Regions from separate parts of the Shewanella sp. GJ50-10 genome, predicted to be linked through region 1. Evidence: predicted binding sites of a transcription regulator. Region 1 holds the regulator's gene; each other region holds the start of a gene.

Region 1 (4,762 bases):
TACATGGACAAACATACCGCTGCCCAATGCCTGGGTCAGCTGATTTAGGCGTTGTTCGGTAAGCTCGCTGTCGATTACTTCGATACCCATTCGCCACTCCTCAAAAATTCGATTGCCAATATTAACTTAACAGGGTGGAAAGGGAGAAGCAGTTTCTATTTCTTGATAAGTTACTGCATAAAAATTAAGCGCTTTATTGATTTTTGTTAGACTTTAATGAGTATAGCGAACAAAACAAATATAAAGAGAATTAACTGCAGAAGTCGTCGTATTGCCAGTGTGATTTGTTAGTTTTTTATTTTGTTTTATTGATAACTGAAACAAGAGCCAAATAGTAGGTTGAACTAAAGGGTTGAGAGTGAGAAAAATTAGCTTTCTTCGTCAAACTTATCATTTATCAATTTACACACCGCATCTAACGCTTGCTGCGCATCTGCGCCGCTAGCTTCAACAGTGATGACTTTACCAATGCCACTTTCGAGCATTAATAGTCCTAATACACTCGCAGCGCTGGCTTGTTTTTCGCCTTGGATAAGCGTGATGTTCGCTTCAAACTCGGTGGCTAAAATAGCCAACTTGGTGGCCGCTCTAGCATGGAGCCCGAGTTTATTACTGATAGTAATTTCTTTTGAAATACTCGCAGGGGATGTCACAGTTTGAGTTCTCTGTGACGAGCACTGACTTGATGCTTACTATTACTGAAGCGTTTAGTTAGTTGATCGGCAATGTAGACCGAGCGATGCTGGCCGCCTGTACAACCTATAGCTATGGTTAAGTAGCTACGGTTATTACGTTCAAGGTGCGGCATCCAGGTTTCAAATAGGTTTTCAATTTGCCAAATGAATTTATTGACTAGAGGTTGTCTGCCTAAAAATTCTTGAACTGGCTGATCTAAGCCAGTTAACGGTCTTAGCTCTGTTTCCCAATGTGGATTGGGTAAGAAACGCACATCAAACATAAAGTCAGCTTCAGCTGGCATGCCATGCTTGAAGCCAAATGACTCAAAATGAATCACTAACTCTTTATCAACACTGCCCATTAATATCTGTCTGACCTGATCGCTAAGATCATAAATGGTCAATTGCGAGGTATCAATGTAGTGATCAACCATTTTAGCAATCGGTTCGAGTAATCGACCTTCAAGCTGAATGGCTTCTTGTAACGAGATTTGATTCTTAGAAAGAGGATGTAATCGACGGGTTTCACTGTAGCGTTTAAGCAGAACCTGATCATTTGAGTTTAAGAATAAACTAATGATGGTCGTATCATCAGATAATAAGGCTATTTGCTCTTTAAGCACTTTACCTTGCTCTTCAATATTTCGAACGTCGACGCTAATAGCGACAAGTTCGTTATTTCCTTTGAGCTGCTCAAGTAAGCTGCCAATAAGTGGTAAAGGAAGGTTATCAACACAGTAATAACCTAAATCTTCTAATACCCTTAGTGCAACTGATTTACCTGAGCCTGATCGTCCTGATACGATGACAAGTTTCATGCAGTAATAACCTGATAAAGTTCTGTAGCGTCATGACTCTTTCGAAGTCGCTTAAGGATTAATTTATCGCTCAGTTTTTCAGCCATCGTCGACAGCGTACTTAAATGCTGTTGGCATTGATCAGAAGGAACTAGCAGCGCAAATAATATATCCACGGGTTTTTTATCGATAGCATCAAACTCGATGCCTTCTTCACACTTGATCAAAATTGCTATCGGTTGTTCGATATCAGTTAATCGACCATGGGGAATCGCTATGCCATTTCCTATACCTGTACTACCCATTTTTTCACGAGCTATTAAACTTTCAAAAATAGCCTGTGAAGATAGGGTTGGGTACTGGGCAGCCATTAAATCGCTGATAAGTTCCAGTACTTTTTTCTTACTGCCCGGCGTGGCGCAGGAGGTGCACGCCGGCTGCAGAATGGTACGAAGTTCCATCGTTAGTGTTTAATTAACTTCTCTTTGTGTTTAATTACCTGACGATCTAATTTGTCTATCAGGGCGTCAATTGCGACATACATATCTGCGTTCTGAGATACGGCAAAAACTTCACCTCCTTTGAGGTGCAATTTTGCTTCAGCAATTTGTTGCAGCTTCTGAACATTGAGCACAACGTGTACATTATTGATCTGTTCGAAGTGTCGTTCAAGCTTTGAAAACTTAGTTTGTACATACTCACGTAAAGATTGCGTGATTTCTACATGGTGCCCAGTCAGGTTAATTTGCATAGATCATCCTCCAATAACAAAGGCTTATAAGCTCTTGCGTTGGTTTGAGGGAGGGATGAGCATTGCTTCACGATATTTGGCGATCGTACGCCGAGCAACATTAATCCCTTGTTCAGCCAGTAGCGTCGCCATTTTACTATCGCTAAGTGGCTTTTTCTGGTTTTCCGCTGCAACAAGTTTCTTAATAAAGGCACGAATTGCAGTAGAAGAACATTCTCCGCCATCATCGGTACTAACGTGGCTAGAGAAGAAATATTTTAGTTCAAAAAGTCCGCGAGGGGTGTGCATGTACTTTTGAGTGGTAACACGAGAAATGGTTGATTCATGCATCTCAACGGCTTCAGCAATGTCATTAAGTACCATTGGTTTCATGGCTTCTTCACCAAACTCAAAGAAGCCTTGCTGGAATTGCACAATGCAATTAGCCACTTTTAATAAGGTTTCATTGCGGCTTTCAATACTCTTAATAAACCATTTTGCTTCTTGTAAATGGCCGCGAATAAACTGGCTGTCTGACTGATTTGCAGAACCTTTCGCCATAGCTGCATATTGCTGATTCACACCAATTTTTGGCATGTTATCTGGATTTAATTCAACGACCCAACGACCACTCTTTTTAAACACTGTCACATCAGGAATGACATATTCATCTTTAATAGGAGTGATTTGTAAGCCTGGACGAGGGTTCAGCGTTTGAATAAATTGAATCGCTTCACGTAGATCATCTTCTTTAAGCTTGGTTTTACGCATTAATAATCTAAAGTCGCGACCAGCAATTAAATCAAGGTGTTCACCGATGAGCAATTTTACATTGTCGATGCAAGGGATCTCATCAGGGTATTGCCCGAGTTGGATCATTAAGCATTCACTTAAATCTCTTGCTGCAACGCCTACAGGATCAAAATGCTGAACTCGTTTGAGTACGGCTTCAACTTCGTCGAGTTCAATATCTTCAAGACCTAAAGCTTGTAAAATATCTTCGGTGGTTTGAGTTAAATAACCACGCTCATCTACTGCATCGATAATGGCAGTGGCGATGACCAAATCATTTTCTGAAAATGGGGTAAGGTTTTTTTGCCACTCAAGATGTTCATAAAGGCCTTCGGTGGTTTCACCTTGAAAGGGCATATCGTCATCACGAGCAACTGCCCCAGAACCTGAGCTAGGAGAGGCGGTATAAACTTCATCCCATGTGGTGTCCATTGGGAGATCTTCAGGCATTGACTCTTTGGTCAATGATTCTGTGGTATCAACTGTTGAGGTGTCTTTTTCAACGGTAACTTGGCTGTTGTCACTAAAATCAGTATCGGTTTGCTGGGCGTTCTCTTTTACAGGTTCTTTTGCTTTAGCAAACTCATCTTCGAGCTCAAGGAGTGGATTTGAGTCTAGTGCTTGTTGAATTTCTTGCTGGAGCTCCAATGAGGAAAGTTGCAATAAGCGAATGGCTTGTTGCAACTGAGGGGTCATTGTCAGGTGTTGACCCATTTTAAGTTGGAGTGAGGCTTTCATTTACCGCTTATCCCTAATTGAATTTCATCATCGCGACTAACAATTGTGTGGGTCTAGCACCTTTTTAAACTGCTTCTAGGCTTAAGCTGAACCTTGGCTTAAGTTGAGTCTAGAACATAGCGCTAAAAAGTGGGACTGATACTGGTCGCGAAATGCCATATTGTGCACTAAAGAATGCTAACTATAGCTTGAATTGCTCACCTAAGTATACTGACCTGACTTGCTGATTGTCTAAGATTTCAGCAGGCGTGCCTTCTGCAATTAAATCTCCGTGGCTGACAATATACGCGCGCTCACACACATCAAGTGTTTCACGAACATTATGGTCTGTAATTAACACACCTAAACCACGACTTTTTAATTGTTGAATAATTTTCTTGATATCTATCACAGAGATAGGATCAACACCTGCGAAAGGCTCATCCAATAAAATGAACTTAGGATTGGCTGCCAATGCGCGTGCGATTTCTACTCGGCGACGTTCACCACCCGATAATGCCATGCCTTGGCTATCTCGAATATGGGTGATATTGAACTCTTCTAATAAGTGCTCTAATTCTTCAATACGCTGCTCTGTGGTTAAACTCTTGCGAGTTTGTAGTACAGCCATAATATTATCGTGTACAGTCAGCTTTCGAAAAATACTGGCTTCTTGTGGCAAATAACCAATGCCTTTTCGAGCACGAAGGTGCATTGGGTCTGCGGTGAGATCGTCAGAATCAATTAATATCCGGCCTTTATCGCTTTTAACTAACCCAACCACCATATAAAAGGTGGTGGTTTTACCTGCACCATTTGGCCCTAATAGCCCAACAATTTGCCCGGTTTTAACTGTCAGGCTGACATTTTTAACCACTTGACGGCTTTTATAACTTTTTGCCAAGTTTTCAGCTGTTAACGTTATTTGTGTCATTATTGAGTTTGCTCTAGCGCTGGTGTTTCAGGTAATGAATCTGTACTTGGCTTGTCTTCAATTTGCAGGCCTTCAATTGAAGTGTCTGCATTTGCTTCAGGCACTTCGACTACAG
Region 2 (4,762 bases), 2.8 Mb from region 1:
AGGTGAGCAACAAGGTTACGAAGTTGGCCAAGTTAAAGCGAATGAAGTACTTGAACGGTTAACTAAACTAGTGGAGCAGTTCGAGAAACCCTTGATGCTACTTGATGCTGAAATCGAAGCAGAAGTACTAAATTTGGCCATAAACCTGGCTAAATCAGTTGTTGGTCATGAACTTAAAACTCATCCAGAACATATTTTATCAGTGCTTCGTCAAGGTGTCGACTCCCTCCCTATAAAAGATCAGCAGGTTAAACTTAGATTACACCCTGATGATGCGACTCTAGTGACCGAATTATACAGTGATGCGCAATTACAGAAAAATCATTGGGATATTGAAGCTGACCCATCACTTAATCCGGGTGATTGCATTATCAACAGTTTGCGTTCAAGTGTGGATCTTCGTGTTGAAGAAAGAATGCGTCAGGTACTCCATGATCTACAAGAACAAGCTGGTGGTATTCACGCAAATGTGCAATCGATAAAAGCTGAGCATCCTCAATACACTACTGAAGTCGTGGATCATTTACCCGAAAAGCAATCTTCAAGCTTAACGACGGAAAGCAGTCAAATGACTGAATCTACAGATTCAGTCATCAGTGAGAATGATACAAGTTTGCAAGAACCCACTCGTCATGAACCACCTATAGAAGAATCATCTATAGAAGATCACAGTTTCCAAGCTACAGATTCTTCAGTTGAACCTCATCACGCATCTGCAATTGAAAATGGTACAGATGAGCAAGCCAAACCATTAGAAACTGATGAGGTACTAGACGATGCAAAACCGTCAACATCAGTTACTGAATAAGCTTAAAGTTCAAAGTCAAAAAGTGAGCCCTCTCAGGCCTGTAGCAAGTGGCCAATTGGTGCGAGTAGTGGGATTAACCCTTGAAGCGACTGGCTGTAGAGCTCCCGTAGGCAGTTTATGTTCTATAGAAACGATGGCAGGAGAACTAGTCGCAGAAGTGGTAGGTTTTGATGACGAGCTATTGTATTTAATGCCAGTTGATGAATTAAGAGGTGTGTTACCAGGGGCGAGAGTGCAACCACTAGGTGAGCAATCAGGTTTAAACGTTGGCTTAAGTTTACTTGGGAGAGTGCTCGATGGTAGCGGTTTACCCCTTGATGGTTTAGGCCCGTTAAATACAGATCAACAAGCCTCTCGTCATGCGCCGCCAATTAACCCTTTAGCAAGACGAGCTATTTCAGAACCCTTAGATGTAGGTGTTAGAGCGATTAATGCCATGCTGACCGTAGGTAAAGGGCAGCGTATGGGCTTGTTTGCAGGCTCTGGCGTGGGTAAAAGTGTGTTATTAGGCATGATGACTCGTGGCACCACTGCTGACATTATTGTTGTCGGTTTAGTGGGTGAACGTGGCCGTGAGGTGAAAGAATTTATTGAAGAAATTTTGGGAGAAGAAGGTCGCGCAAGATCTGTAGTGGTTGCAGCGCCAGCCGATACCTCTCCACTGATGAGACTTCGAGCGTGTGAAACATCGACTCGTATAGCTGAGTATTTTCGAGATTTAGGCTACAACGTCCTCTTACTGATGGATAGCTTAACTCGCTATGCCCAAGCGCAGCGTGAAGTTGCGTTAGCTGTTGGTGAGCCGCCTGCCACCAAAGGTTATCCGCCTTCAGTGTTTGCTAAGCTACCTCGCTTAGTAGAGCGTGCAGGAAATGGTGGGCCGGGACAAGGCTCAATTACTGCATTTTATACTGTTTTGACAGAAGGTGATGATCAGCAAGATCCAATTGCAGATGCATCGAGAGCGATTTTAGATGGGCATATTGTATTATCTCGAACCCTCGCTGATTCTGGGCATTACCCTGCAATTGATATTGAACAATCTATTAGCCGTGTGGCACCCATGGTTATTGCGCCCGAACACCTTGAGTCGATGCGATTAGTGAAGCAAATGTATTCTACATATCAACAAAACCGCGACTTGATCTCAATTGGTGCCTATTCTCAAGGTAGCGATCCACGAATAGATAATGCCATTAGGTTACAGCCCGCTATGAATGCATTTTTAAGACAAGGCTTTAAGGATGTTATTTCGTTTAATGATAGCCAAACCATGGTGGGGCAAATTGCTGCCCAATGTAAATAATGCGCCGTGCAGATCCTTTACTGACAGTATTAAAAATAAATAAAGAAGCGGAAGAGCAAGCCGCTTTGCAATTAAAGTCGGCTCAATTAGAGCAGCATAAGTGCCAAGGTCAACTTGACGCATTAAATAATTATCGTCTTGAATACATGAAACAAATGGGTGAGAGCCAAGGGAAAACCCTAAGTGCCAGTGAATATCATTCTTTTCATGAGTTTATTAAGCAAGTCGATCAAGCTCTTATTCAACAAGTCAATGCGGTAAAAGAAGCGGAAAAGCAAACAGGTTACCGCCAAGTTCACTGGCAAGAAAAGCAACAAAAACGTAAAGCAGTAGAAATGCTGCTTGATAAAAATGCATTAAAAGCGCAGTTGATTGAAAATAAACGTGAGCAAAACGCCTCAGATGAATTTGCCATGCAGCAATTCATTCGCAAAACACCTCGATAGACATTGTAAACCTATTAACTAATTAATCATTGCACCAATCCTTATATTGCTAATCACTTGCTAGTTAATCTATATAAATTAATGAAGCTGGCATTTTATTTGCTTATTTATAGAGTTAGTCATCAAAGTGTCAGCTTTGTGACTGTTATTCTGAATTTGATTTTTAGGCCAATCAGTTCATTTTGAATGATTGTTAGTGGAGTGCGTTATGCAACAAATGAGCAGTATTTTACTTGGAAATAGCGGTAAAGCAGCCAATGCACAAGTTGCAGGCTCTGCGCAAGGAACGTCGCAAGGTACTGAAAACAATTCATTTTTATCAGCATTTAATCAAGCTGCACAAGTAGATATTGATAAAACGAAGCTAACAAAAAATGCTGACGTTTCAGCAGAAAATAATAAAGAAACGCTATCAAAAGAAGGCGACGTTGAGTTAATTTTTGCTCAAATAGGTTTAGCTGAAAACTTTGAATCAACATCTGATACTGAGGCTGGTGGCAAAGGTTTGCCGTCGGAGTCAGCACTTTCCTTACAGTTGCAGTCTCAAGAAGAACTTTCTCAAACAGGTAGCGAATTAGCATTAGTCGATGTAACGCAGCATTCAATAGATAAAGATTTGTTGAATAGTGATATACCTGTTGATGCTATTGGTCAAGATAGTGAGCTTGTAACCGCATCATTTTTAAATGGATTATCGACTGAACAATTAGATGCTTTGAGTCAGTTTTCGTCTATGAGTGAACAAGAGCTTGCAGGGTTGAGTCCTTCCGAATTGAACAAATTAATTATGAGCTTTAATCAGCAGACAGATTCAGCAAGTGCTCAGGTTTTACCTTTAATACCAGATGTAAAACCTAATGCTCAAACAGCTACAACCTCAATAAATGAAAGTGATAATGCTGCTGAAGCTAAAAAAGTGGATACAGCCACTCAATCTGCAATTCAATCAAACGCAGGTCAATCTAGTGCTGCTAACGTAAACACTACTCAAGCATTAACAAGTGCTCAATTAGCGAGTGCTGAGAAGGTTATTGCTGAAGAAAAAGCGATTTCTAATGCAAATAAATTGGATGCTAAGAATGCCGAAAAAGATACTAACTCAATTAATCTTAGTAAGGCTGAGTTAAGTGTTTCGTTAGATAAACCTACATCGAAAGTGGCTTTTAATAATGCTTTAGCGAATGCGGCAAGTAATGCCACTAATCATGGGTTAGCAACTGAGCTTGGAAAGGAAAGTGATGCAATAGATTCAAAATCACTTCAACACCAGACATTACAAAACCAAAGTAGTTTGACTCCGCAACACAAGAGTGATGTTCCTCAATTTCAACTTTCATTACGCCAAGGCGTTGAGTCCGCAGTACAAATGCAAGATATGATTCAAAAGTTTGCCCCAGTCATGAAGCAACAATTGATCACTATGGTCGGGCAAGGTGTTCAACACGCTGAAATACGTCTTGATCCTGCAGAGTTGGGGCATATGGTAGTGAAGGTTCAAGTAAATGGTGAACAAACACAAGTGCAATTCCAAGTTGCTCAGTCGCAAACAAAAGACTTAATTGAACAAGCCATTCCCAAATTACGAGAAATGTTGGCAGAAGAAGGCTTACAACTTGCAGATAGTCAGGTTTCTCAAGATGGCGATAATCAGCAAAAGTCTGAATATGATGAACAAAACAGCACTGGTGATAACATGTTGGATGAAATATCAGCACAAGAGCTCGACATAGTGACAAAACATGCAAAGAGTAGTAACTCAGCTATAGATTATTACGCCTAAGTCGGTAATCTATAGCCAATAAGTTAAGGCAGTCAAAGCCGTGTGATAATCGTGACAAGATTGACACCAAAATGGCACACATAAATGGAATAAATGATGGCTGAAGAAGAATCTCTAGAGTTAACAACGGACAATCAACCGAAAAGTAAGAAGAAGCTCATTATATTTATTGTTATTGGCATAGTGCTAATAGCATTAATTGTTGGAGTTGCATTATTTTTCTTAGGTGGTGATGACGAGCCTACATCGTCAACTCCAGGAACTGCAGCCTCAACCGAAACCGTTGTTGATGAATCAAAGAAAGGTAGAGCCAATTATGTTGGTATGCCGAGACCTTTCCTGTTTAATTTACCTGGTGTAGACAGAGCACGTTTAGTCGAAATCAAAGTGCAGCTGATGGTGCGAGGTGATGATGGTCAAAC
Region 3 (4,762 bases), 1.4 Mb from region 1:
AGGTTTACTGGCGGTCGATGCACCTGCTCAACTTCCAGTGGCATTTGTGACCAACGGTGGTAGACCGAATCAGTTAGTGACGTTCGCTAATGTGAGCAACATGGCTGACAAAGCACAAACCATTAAAGACAGCGGTCCGACACTAATTATTATTGGGGAAGTCGTTGCCGTTGGCCAAGAGTTAACAGCACTACTTGATGATATTGAAACTCGCTCTGCTGATGCCAATTTAGCGAACAACAATATGGCTGATTACCATCTAGACGAGGTCGTAAATGGTTGAACAACATGATGAGGCCATGCTGACAGCCGAAGACTTTGATACCCGAAAATTAGTTAAAACCTTGGGGAAAGGGATTAAAGGCAGTCGCAGCTTAAATTTTGCAGAGGCGTCACATTTAATCACAGCTTTTGCTAAAGGTGATGTAACTAATAGCCAAATGGCAGCAGCAATGATGTTGATGCGTGTTCGTGGTGAATCCATTGAAGAATTGGCGGGCGTCGCTGCAGGATTAAAAAAGTTAGTCTCACCTCAGTGGCAATCAATTAAAGCTGATATCGACTGGCCAGTTTATGCAGGTAAAAGAGAGCAGTTACCTTGGTTATTATTAGCGGCTAAAACACTCGCGAAAAATGGCAAAACCATTATCTTACATGGCGACAGTCAATCTTTGCCTCATCGTCGACATGTTGAAGCTTTTATTTCTGCGCTAGATATTCCACGTTGTTTTACCGCAGAGCAAGCGAAATCCAATTTAGCGTCTTCTGGGGTTATCTACGTTAACTCTGCTGATATCGTTCCTGTACTTAATGATTGTCGCCGCTTACACCAAGAATTGGGGCTTCGAAGTTTAATTCAAATGTCAGTTCGTTGTATTAATCCAACTAATGCAGCATTTAGTTTACGCAGCTATTTTCATCCCGGTTTAGATAAGCAGCACCAACAAGTCGCAATACTATTGGCTGCACAACAAGTACCTAATAGAGCAGAAAAGCCTGCCAATATTGCCATTTTTAAAGGGTTGCAGGGTGAAACAGAGATTAATCCAAGAGTAACCACTCAAGTAAGCTTGCTACGTTTTAGTGCTGCCGGTACTCACTTTGCCTCTAAAACTGAGCAGATGGACATGCCGACACAGCTTGAGGCTTTTGTTGGTGCAAAAGTAGGGCAGTCTGATTTGCCAGCATACTTGCTTGCACAGTTGTGGCGCGGTGTTGATATTAACGAAACCGAATTGACAGATTTACAGTTGCACCAAGCCATTAGCAGTATTACTGCAACAATGGCCTTAGTGTATGCCTTGTTGTCGCCTTCATTAACCATTGAAAAAGCGATTAAAAGAGCCAATAAAGACTGGCTTCTTCGCAATAATAGCGCCTCTTTTAAAGATGACTTAAGCCAAACTGGTGAGACGTTTATGAACTCTTATCAAGCGGATGCCAATGTGTGCGAGCAGCGGCCATGAAGTTATTGATTACAGTAGTTTTAGCGAATTTAATATTCTGTTTCTTAACCATAACGTTCGGAGCTAACTCATGGTTAATTTAGTTTATCGTGACCCTTCGTTTAAAAATGAAGATTTGTTTGTAGATTGTATGTCTGAGCTGAGCTCTGTTGAGCCTTGTGTCGAGATGACCTCGCTAAGTCAGTTAGAGCGTCAAGCCATGAAAGGTAACGGTTTGTGCTTGGTGTTTTTTACTGAAGCGTTGCAACCTATGCAACAAGTTTTTATTGAGCGATTACTGGCAAGTACAGCATTGCCAATAATCGTTAATGCTTACGCTTGGGATGAGAGTCATCTTGAGAATTTATTAAAGTGCGGTCGAGTCACTTTTGTGCCAGAGAAAATGACCCCAAAGCGATTAAACTCATTAGTCGGATTAGCCAAAATTCGCTTTAACAGCGCGTCTAATATACTTGAAAAGGTCAAGCTGCTTGATGCCCAGTGTACAGGTTTAAAACTCATGTCTAAGGCTAAGTCACTGTTACAAAGACAAGGTGTTTCTGAATCACAAGCTCATGAATTAATTCAAAAACAAGCAATGGATAGAAGCATTAGTCTTGCAGACATGGCGCAGCAGATCATTACTGCAGCGCAACAACTTGAGGCAAAGAAGATGCATCAGTTTGGTGCAACTGCTCCTGTGGTGAACAAGGAAGCCTAAGTGTTTATATTTAATGTGACTTTTAAGTATTAATTATCAGTGGTTTATAATAATTATCGGGTTGGCATAGTCGATGCAATATTAAATGTATGTAGTGAGAAATTTATCCAAGATTAAAGGCTAGCGAATATTTTGATGAATATGAGGGTTTGATTTAAGGCAATGGCGTCTTAGTCACACTCATAATGATTTGTTAGTCAGTAAAAGTTTTTTCAGTTTATTTTTAAAAATTTGAATCATAGGCAATGGCGCCATCTCTGTTAACCCAGAGATTGGCGCCTTTTTGTTTTTTAGCATTCAAAATAATAAAGGAGCCTACGATGGCTAATTCAACAGGAACGTCGAATTCAACGAAAGTAACAAGTGCAAAGCCAAAGCTTGTTGTGATCGGAAATGGCATGGTCGGGCACCATTTTATTGAACAGTTATGCAGTCAAGGCTTACAAAATCAATTTGATGTTGAAGTCTTTGGTGAAGAGCCTCGTCCAGCATATGACCGTGTACAGTTATCCAAGTACTTTGAAACAGGCAGCGCTGATGAGCTGATGTTAACAAGTGCACAGGATTACCAAGATTGGGGTGTAAAACTTCATCTAGAGACGCGCATTACGGCAGTAGATACAGAAAATAAAACCATTACTACTGAAGATGGTATCACTAGCACATATGACCGTTTAGTCTTGGCAACGGGGTCGTATCCTTTTGTACCGCCAATTAACGGTAATGATCGAGAACGTTGTGTGGTTTACCGCACCATTGAAGATTTACAAGATATTGAAGCCGCAGCAAGCCAATCTAAAGTAGGCGTTGTCGTCGGTGGCGGGCTATTAGGCTTAGAAGCTGCAAATGCGCTTATGGCGTTAGGAGTTACAACCCATGTGGTTGAGTTTGCACCGCAGTTAATGCCAGTTCAGTTAAATGATAAAGCCGGTGATTTACTGAAAAGTAAAATTAATGACTTGGGTGTTTCGGTTCATACTTCAAAAGCGACTACCGCCATTATTGATGGCGAGTCGGCTATGCACCGCATGACATTTAACGATGATACCTTCCTTGAAACAGACATGATTGTGTTTTCAGCAGGTATTCGCCCGCAAGATGCATTGGCTCGTTCAAGTGGCCTAGCAATGGGTGAGCGCGGCGGGATTACCATTGATGATAACTGTTTAACTTCAGCGGCAGATGTTTATGCCATTGGTGAATGTGCTTTATGGCAAAACCGCATTTTTGGCTTAGTTGCACCAGGTTATCAAATGGCGCGTGTTGCTGTGTCTCACATTGCTGCAAGTGCTGATAGTTCAGCTTCATCTTCTACTTTTACAGGTGCAGACATGAGTACCAAGCTTAAATTGCTTGGTGTAGATGTTGCTGCAATAGGTGAAAGCCGTGGGTTTGAAAATGCGCAGTTTGTTGAGCTTTCAGATAACCAATCAGGAATTTATAAAAAGCTCTGGCTAGATGAAACTGGTAAGTTCCTAAAAGGTGCGGTGTTAGTCGGCGATAATAGTGACTACAACCGACTATTAGATTGTTATTTATCACAAGATGAAATTGAAGGTAATGCGGTTGAGTTGCTAATGACTGGTGATGAATCTGCTGTTGAGTTAAAAGACACCTCTATTATTTGTTCGTGTCATCAGGTAACCAAAGCCGATATTGTTAATTCAGTGAAAGAAGGTAACCATACCATCGCTGAAATTAAGTCGTGTACTCGCGCAGCATCAGGTTGTGGCGGTTGTTCAGCATTAGTTAAACAGGTGATGGATCAAGCCCTTATTGCTGAAGGGGTTGAATGTAACACAGGTATTTGTGAGCATTTTGAGCATGACAGACAGTCCCTTTATCATTTATGTCAGGTCGAGAATATTACTGACTTTGATAGTTTGATTACTAAACATGGTAAAAAATCACCCACTGGACAACACAGCACTTTTGGTTGCGATCTTTGTAAACCCGCTGCCGCGTCAATCTTTGCTTCGTTACAGAATAAATATGTATTGAACCAAGAAAGTAGTCACGTGCAACTTCAAGATACTAATGATGCCTACTTAGGTAACTTACAAAAAGACGGGACTTATTCGGTTGTACCGCGTATTGCGGGCGGCGAAATCACCCCAGATGGTTTAATCGCAATTGGTGCAGTGGCCAAAGAATTCGATTTGTACACCAAAATTACCGGTGGCCAACGTATTGATATGTTTGGCGCCAAATTATCCGAGTTACCGATTATTTGGCACAAGCTAATTGATGCAGGTTTTGAGACGGGTCATGCATACGGTAAATCACTACGTACTGTTAAATCTTGCGTCGGTAGCACATGGTGTCGTTATGGTGTTCAAGATTCAGTTGGCACCGCGATTGATTTAGAAAATCGTTATAAAGGTCTGCGTAGTCCTCATAAAATTAAATTTGCAGTATCTGGTTGTACCCGTGAATGTGCAGAGGCACAAAGTAAAGATATTGGTGTGATTGCAACGGATAAAGGGTGGAATCTGTATGTTGCGGGTAATGGTGGGATGCGTCCACGTCATGGTGATTTGTTTGCCACTGATTTAGATACTGAAACCTTAGTGAAATACATTGATAGAGTTTTAAT
Region 4 (4,762 bases), 190 kb from region 1:
CAATAATGAAAATAACAATAAATACTTAACTCATTATGAGGTTTTAGATGGAACAGGTTACAGCATTTGTAAACACGATTAACGGCATCGTATGGGGTGTTCCCATGTTGGTGATGATTTTAGGAGTGGGATTATTTTTATCCATTGGATTGAAATTAATGCCAATCCTAAAATTAGGCACAGGCTTTAAGCTGTTATGGTCAGGACGTGATACATCTGATAAAGATGGAAAAGGCGAGATTAGCCCGTTTAATGCCTTGATGACCTCATTATCAGCCACCATTGGTACCGGTAATATTGCTGGTGTGGCAACGGCTATTTTCTTAGGTGGCCCAGGTGCTTTGTTTTGGATGTGGTGCACTGCTTTAGTCGGTATGGCAACCAAGTTTGCTGAAGCCGTGTTAGCAGTAAAATTTCGTGAAAAAGACGGTAATGGTAATCATGTCGGCGGTCCGATGTATTACATCAAAAATGGCCTCGGCAGCAAATGGGCTTGGTTAGGCACAGCATTCGCGGTATTAGGATCACTCGCTGGTTTCGGTATCGGTAATACAGTGCAAACTAACTCTGTTGCTGATGCGATGAGTAGTAACTTTGGTGTCCCTAACTGGGTTACAGGTTTAGTGCTAATGGTATTAGTTGGCGCTGTACTGATGGGCGGAATTAAGCGTATTGCTGATGTCGCTGGTAAATTAGTGCCGTTAATGACCTTGTTCTACATTACAGCTGGTTTAGCGGTATTAGTGGTTTATGCCGACCAAGTTCCTGCAGCATTTCAATTAATTATTCACAGTGCGTTTAATCCTGTCGCTGCTCAAGGCGGTTTTGCTGGTGCTGCAGTGTGGGCAGCGATTCGTTTTGGTGTCGCCCGAGGTGTATTTTCAAATGAAGCAGGTTTAGGTAGCGCCCCTATTGCTCATGCCGCAGCGCAAACCAATGAACCAGTAAAGCAAGGCTTAATTGCCATGCTGGGTACATTCATTGACACCATTATTGTGTGTTCGATTACAGGCTTGGCGATTATTGTTTCTGGCGCTTGGACATCAGGTGAAACAGGCGCTGCATTAACATCATTTGCCTTTTCGCATGCACTGCCTATGGGCAATTATATTGTTGCTATCGCTCTGGCTGTTTTTGCATTTACCACTATCCTAGGCTGGAGTTTTTATAGTGAAAAATGTATGCAGTATTTGTTTGGTGACAAGGTAGTTAAACCGTTTAGATTAGTGTGGACACTCGTGGTGCCAATTGGCGCAGTGAGCTCTCTTGAATTTATCTGGTTATTAGCGGATACGCTGAACGCTATGATGGCGATTCCAAACTTGATTGCGCTCGCGCTATTAAGCCCAGTGGTATTTGCTCTAACTCGTGAATATTTTGCTAAGCAGAAGGCGCAAGCTTTAGAGAACTAATGAAGCTATAGGTTTCATGCAATGGCATACACAGGGGAGTGTATGCCTTTACTTTAAAAAGGATATTACATGATAAAAGTAACTCGCAAAACGATACAGACACTGAGTGGATTATTGGTATGTTCGTTATTGTTGGCTGGCTGTAATGGGGTGTCGTTTAGAACCAATGCAGATCAATATATTACCCATCAAGCTGTAGCCTCTACAGTTGAGGTTTATCAACCGAGCGAGCTTTATAATCACGACAATGAACCATTAGGTGAAGTGGTGACAACATTTTGCGCCAGCACCCGCGAACAAATAGAATTTGGTACCCCTAGCTTGAACACTTTACAGAAAGAACTGAAAGTACAAACCAAGGAAAGAGGCGGAAATGCGCTTATTATTACTGACTGCGGGGAAATGATTTATCCTGCTTGCTCTGTTTATTTAGAGTGCAGTGGGCTTGCATACTTTTTAAAATCGTAATGATTAAAAGTGTCTATAGCTTAATTAACTCACTTATAAAAAGCTTGATCGATAAGTGAGTTTATTGATTCAAAACAGCTCATCATCAAGATTTCTTCTTAGCTCTGCCTGTTCTAAATAATCATCTAGACGTCGTTTAACCTGCCTTTTACGTTCAATAATTTCTGCTGAACGTTTGTTTCTAGGCGTGACCATAGCTTCAATTTCAGTGTCATTGGGAATGTTTTCAGTAATATTGGCCATCATTCTACCCTCTATGTCATTGTTCACTGACAGTGCTGAGTCAGTGTTCAAACAAGTGTGAAAAGCGAAAGGTAAATCTGCCCTGAGTGTCACAGGTTACTTGGTGCCAGCAACGTCAATGTTTGGTAAAACGATAAAATTGGGCTAATAGACGTAAGCGAAAACATCAAATTAGCGACATAATTTGAATGTAGCAGCTATTTAAATAATTGCTTAATTGTAGAATTGAAAATTTTTATTTCTGCCATTAAAAACGCCACTCAAGTGAGTGGCGTTTTTTGTGCTTAACATGCTTAAATCAAGCTTCCATAATGTTGAAAGCGTTAATTAAGTCTTATAATCCAAAGCTATATGAGTAACCTAGTACAATTTTAGCATCGTCTTCATCTAAGTCAGTATCTGATGCAGTAAATGACACTGTACCGTAATCAGTATCTGCGCTGAGTGAAACATTGTATTCTGAGTAGCTATCTGTACCGAACCAGCTTGTGATGACATCACCATCTGAGTAACCGTAATGCACGCCCAGTGATAACTTTTCAGTTAATGGGAAGGTTAGGTTAGCTTGTGCATACATCATGTCTTTTGAATCTAATGGTTCTGCAGCAATATCATCACCGCCATTCACTGTATGAGAGTATGAAACATCTAACCATTTCCAAGCTAGACCAACAGTCACTTCACCAAAATCTACGCTACCAGGAGAGTCTGGGTAAGCGTAATAAAGATAATTGATGTCATAGCTTAAGTCTTCTGTGATATTGCCACCGTAACCCGCGTAAATATCAAGCTCGTATGAGGTGCCGTCACCAAAGTCGACATTTGAAGCCCAACCGCCAACATAAAAACCTGAGTCTGCAGCATAATCAATGCCACCTTGAACTGCAGCGCCATTATCTGTTTGGCTCACACCACGCCATAGGTAGTTAGACGTCGCACCGATATTACCCGTGACTTCAGCTAATGCTGAACCACTGAGTAATAAACCTGTTGATAGCGCAATAGCTTTATATAACGATTTTTTCATTTTTCATTCCCTCAAGTTTTTCTTATTCATTGCACCAATTGCTTGTTCATCGGGCAGCTTGGTTCAATGTTGATTTTATCTGTATGAGGTATTGCTAATGGTGTGCCATGTTTAAAAAGGTATTAATATCAGTCTATTGGCGTATTTTGCACCGACTTGTAGCAAAAATGTTGCATTAAAATGAGGCGGAGGTGCACATTTGTTGTGCGTTATTGCTGCAGAATTCAGTAGGGAACATTAAGTTTGAGGCATAAAAAAACCTCCAAGTTAGGAGGTTTTATAATTCAAGCTGTTAAATTAATTAACGCTATCTTTAAGTGTTTTACCAGCTTTGAATTTTGGTACAGTCGCTTCAGCGATTTGAATTTCTTTGCCGGTTTGTGGGTTACGGCCAGTACGTGCTGCACGAACTGAGGTTTCAAAAGAACCAAAACCTACGATAGAAATCTTGTCACCACTTTTCATGGCTTCAGTAACAGCTTCTTCAAAAGACTTTAGTGCGCGACCAGCTTCAGCTTTAGTTAACTCAGCATTTTCTGCAATTTTTGCAATTAATTCACTTTTGTTCATGTTGATATTCTCTGCTTTCCATAGATGTGTTTATTTAAAACTAGATTAACATGCCATAAGCCATGGGGCTTTGAAAGCCTTTTATCTGATAAATGTGTAGCTATATGGCATTTAGACGACATTTAAGGGATAAATTACCTGATTGAGCTACTTAAAAGGCGAATATGACTAGTCAATTAAGTCAGTCAACTTAAATAGCTGAGGCTAAATGTTATTCCTCTAACAGTTGATACAAGAGTTGTTTGACAAGTTTGGGTTCAAAAGGCTTATCACACAGGGCGTTAACGCCGGCACTAGACACATTGCTTAAATGGGTGTCATTGGCCTCAGAAGAAACCATTAAAATGGGAATATGTGATTGCTGACTTTCGTTGCGAATATATTGCGTCAAGGCTAAGCCATCAACACTAGGCATATTGTAATCGGTGATGACCAAATCAAACATTTGTTGTTGCATTAACTCAATGGCTTGAGCGCCATCTTCGGCTTCACTGATAATTCTTATCCCTAGATTACCAATGGTGCGTTTAATGACGTTACGGGCCATACGGCTATCATCAACCACCAAAGTGCGAATATCTTGAACATCAAAATGGCTCAAATCCAACTCATCATTACTGATTAAGTCAATGGTTGAGTTCAGTGCAGTAGCGAGATGATCAGCATCGAAAGGTTTAGGTAAGATCGCCACTACCCCAGACTGTCTAAATATCTCTAATTGTTCACGGCGGCATTCGCTAGAAACCAGCATAAATTGAATATCTTGGTAAGCTTTACTTTGTTTAATAAAGCTTAATAGTTCGGTGGCTTCACCGTCCTCAAAATGTAATGCACTGACAATGAGATCTGGCGTATGACGGGCGATAATCTCTTTTGCTTCACTAATACTCGAAGCGGTTTGAATGCTATTAACGCCTTCTTGATTTAATCTGCCTGTGATGATTTTACGTTGAACATCAGAAGGTTCTAGCAGCAAAATGGATAATTCACTGGGTGATAAATGGCTCATTTTTATTACTTCTTATTATTATAATTGAGTCTT

The links. Region 1 encodes sigma-54, which starts transcription at its own class of promoters, with help from an activator protein. Its sites were predicted from a motif close to GTTGGCACGNNNNTNGNNT; they were not measured.
Region 2: a site for sigma-54 is predicted at 2,647-2,665, ahead of AC0L4E_RS13115 (flagellar hook-length control protein FliK). Genes of this name have one in related genera too.
Region 3: a site for sigma-54 is predicted at 2,227-2,245, ahead of nirB (nitrite reductase large subunit NirB). Genes of this name have one in related genera too.
Region 4: a site for sigma-54 is predicted at 3,242-3,260, ahead of AC0L4E_RS02135 (TorF family putative porin). Genes of this name have one in related genera too.

The regions. Positions count from the first base shown of each region.
Region 1 is NZ_JBVVSS010000001.1:340,349-345,110, forward strand. It holds gene mgtE (magnesium transporter) at 1-90, opposite strand, end outside; gene AC0L4E_RS01305 (HPr family phosphocarrier protein) at 369-635, opposite strand; gene rapZ (RNase adapter RapZ) at 650-1,495, opposite strand; gene ptsN (PTS IIA-like nitrogen regulatory protein PtsN) at 1,492-1,935, opposite strand; gene hpf (ribosome hibernation promoting factor) at 1,938-2,225, opposite strand; gene AC0L4E_RS01325 (RNA polymerase factor sigma-54) at 2,250-3,734, opposite strand; gene lptB (LPS export ABC transporter ATP-binding protein) at 3,916-4,647, opposite strand.
Region 2 is NZ_JBVVSS010000001.1:3,108,336-3,113,097, reverse strand. It holds gene fliH (flagellar assembly protein FliH) at 1-808, shown strand, start outside; gene fliI (flagellar protein export ATPase FliI) at 777-2,114, shown strand; gene fliJ (flagellar export protein FliJ) at 2,114-2,560, shown strand; gene AC0L4E_RS13115 (flagellar hook-length control protein FliK) at 2,769-4,340, shown strand; gene fliL (flagellar basal body-associated protein FliL) at 4,437-4,762, shown strand, end outside.
Region 3 is NZ_JBVVSS010000001.1:1,692,348-1,697,109, forward strand. It holds gene cobA (uroporphyrinogen-III C-methyltransferase) at 1-283, shown strand, start outside; gene AC0L4E_RS07020 (glycosyl transferase) at 276-1,466, shown strand; gene AC0L4E_RS07025 (ANTAR domain-containing response regulator) at 1,537-2,166, shown strand; gene nirB (nitrite reductase large subunit NirB) at 2,487-4,762, shown strand, end outside.
Region 4 is NZ_JBVVSS010000001.1:532,013-536,774, forward strand. It holds gene AC0L4E_RS02120 (alanine/glycine:cation symporter family protein) at 48-1,412, shown strand; gene AC0L4E_RS02125 (hypothetical protein) at 1,482-1,880, shown strand; gene AC0L4E_RS02130 (hypothetical protein) at 1,950-2,126, opposite strand; gene AC0L4E_RS02135 (TorF family putative porin) at 2,458-3,150, opposite strand; gene AC0L4E_RS02140 (HU family DNA-binding protein) at 3,448-3,720, opposite strand; gene AC0L4E_RS02145 (response regulator transcription factor) at 3,932-4,729, opposite strand.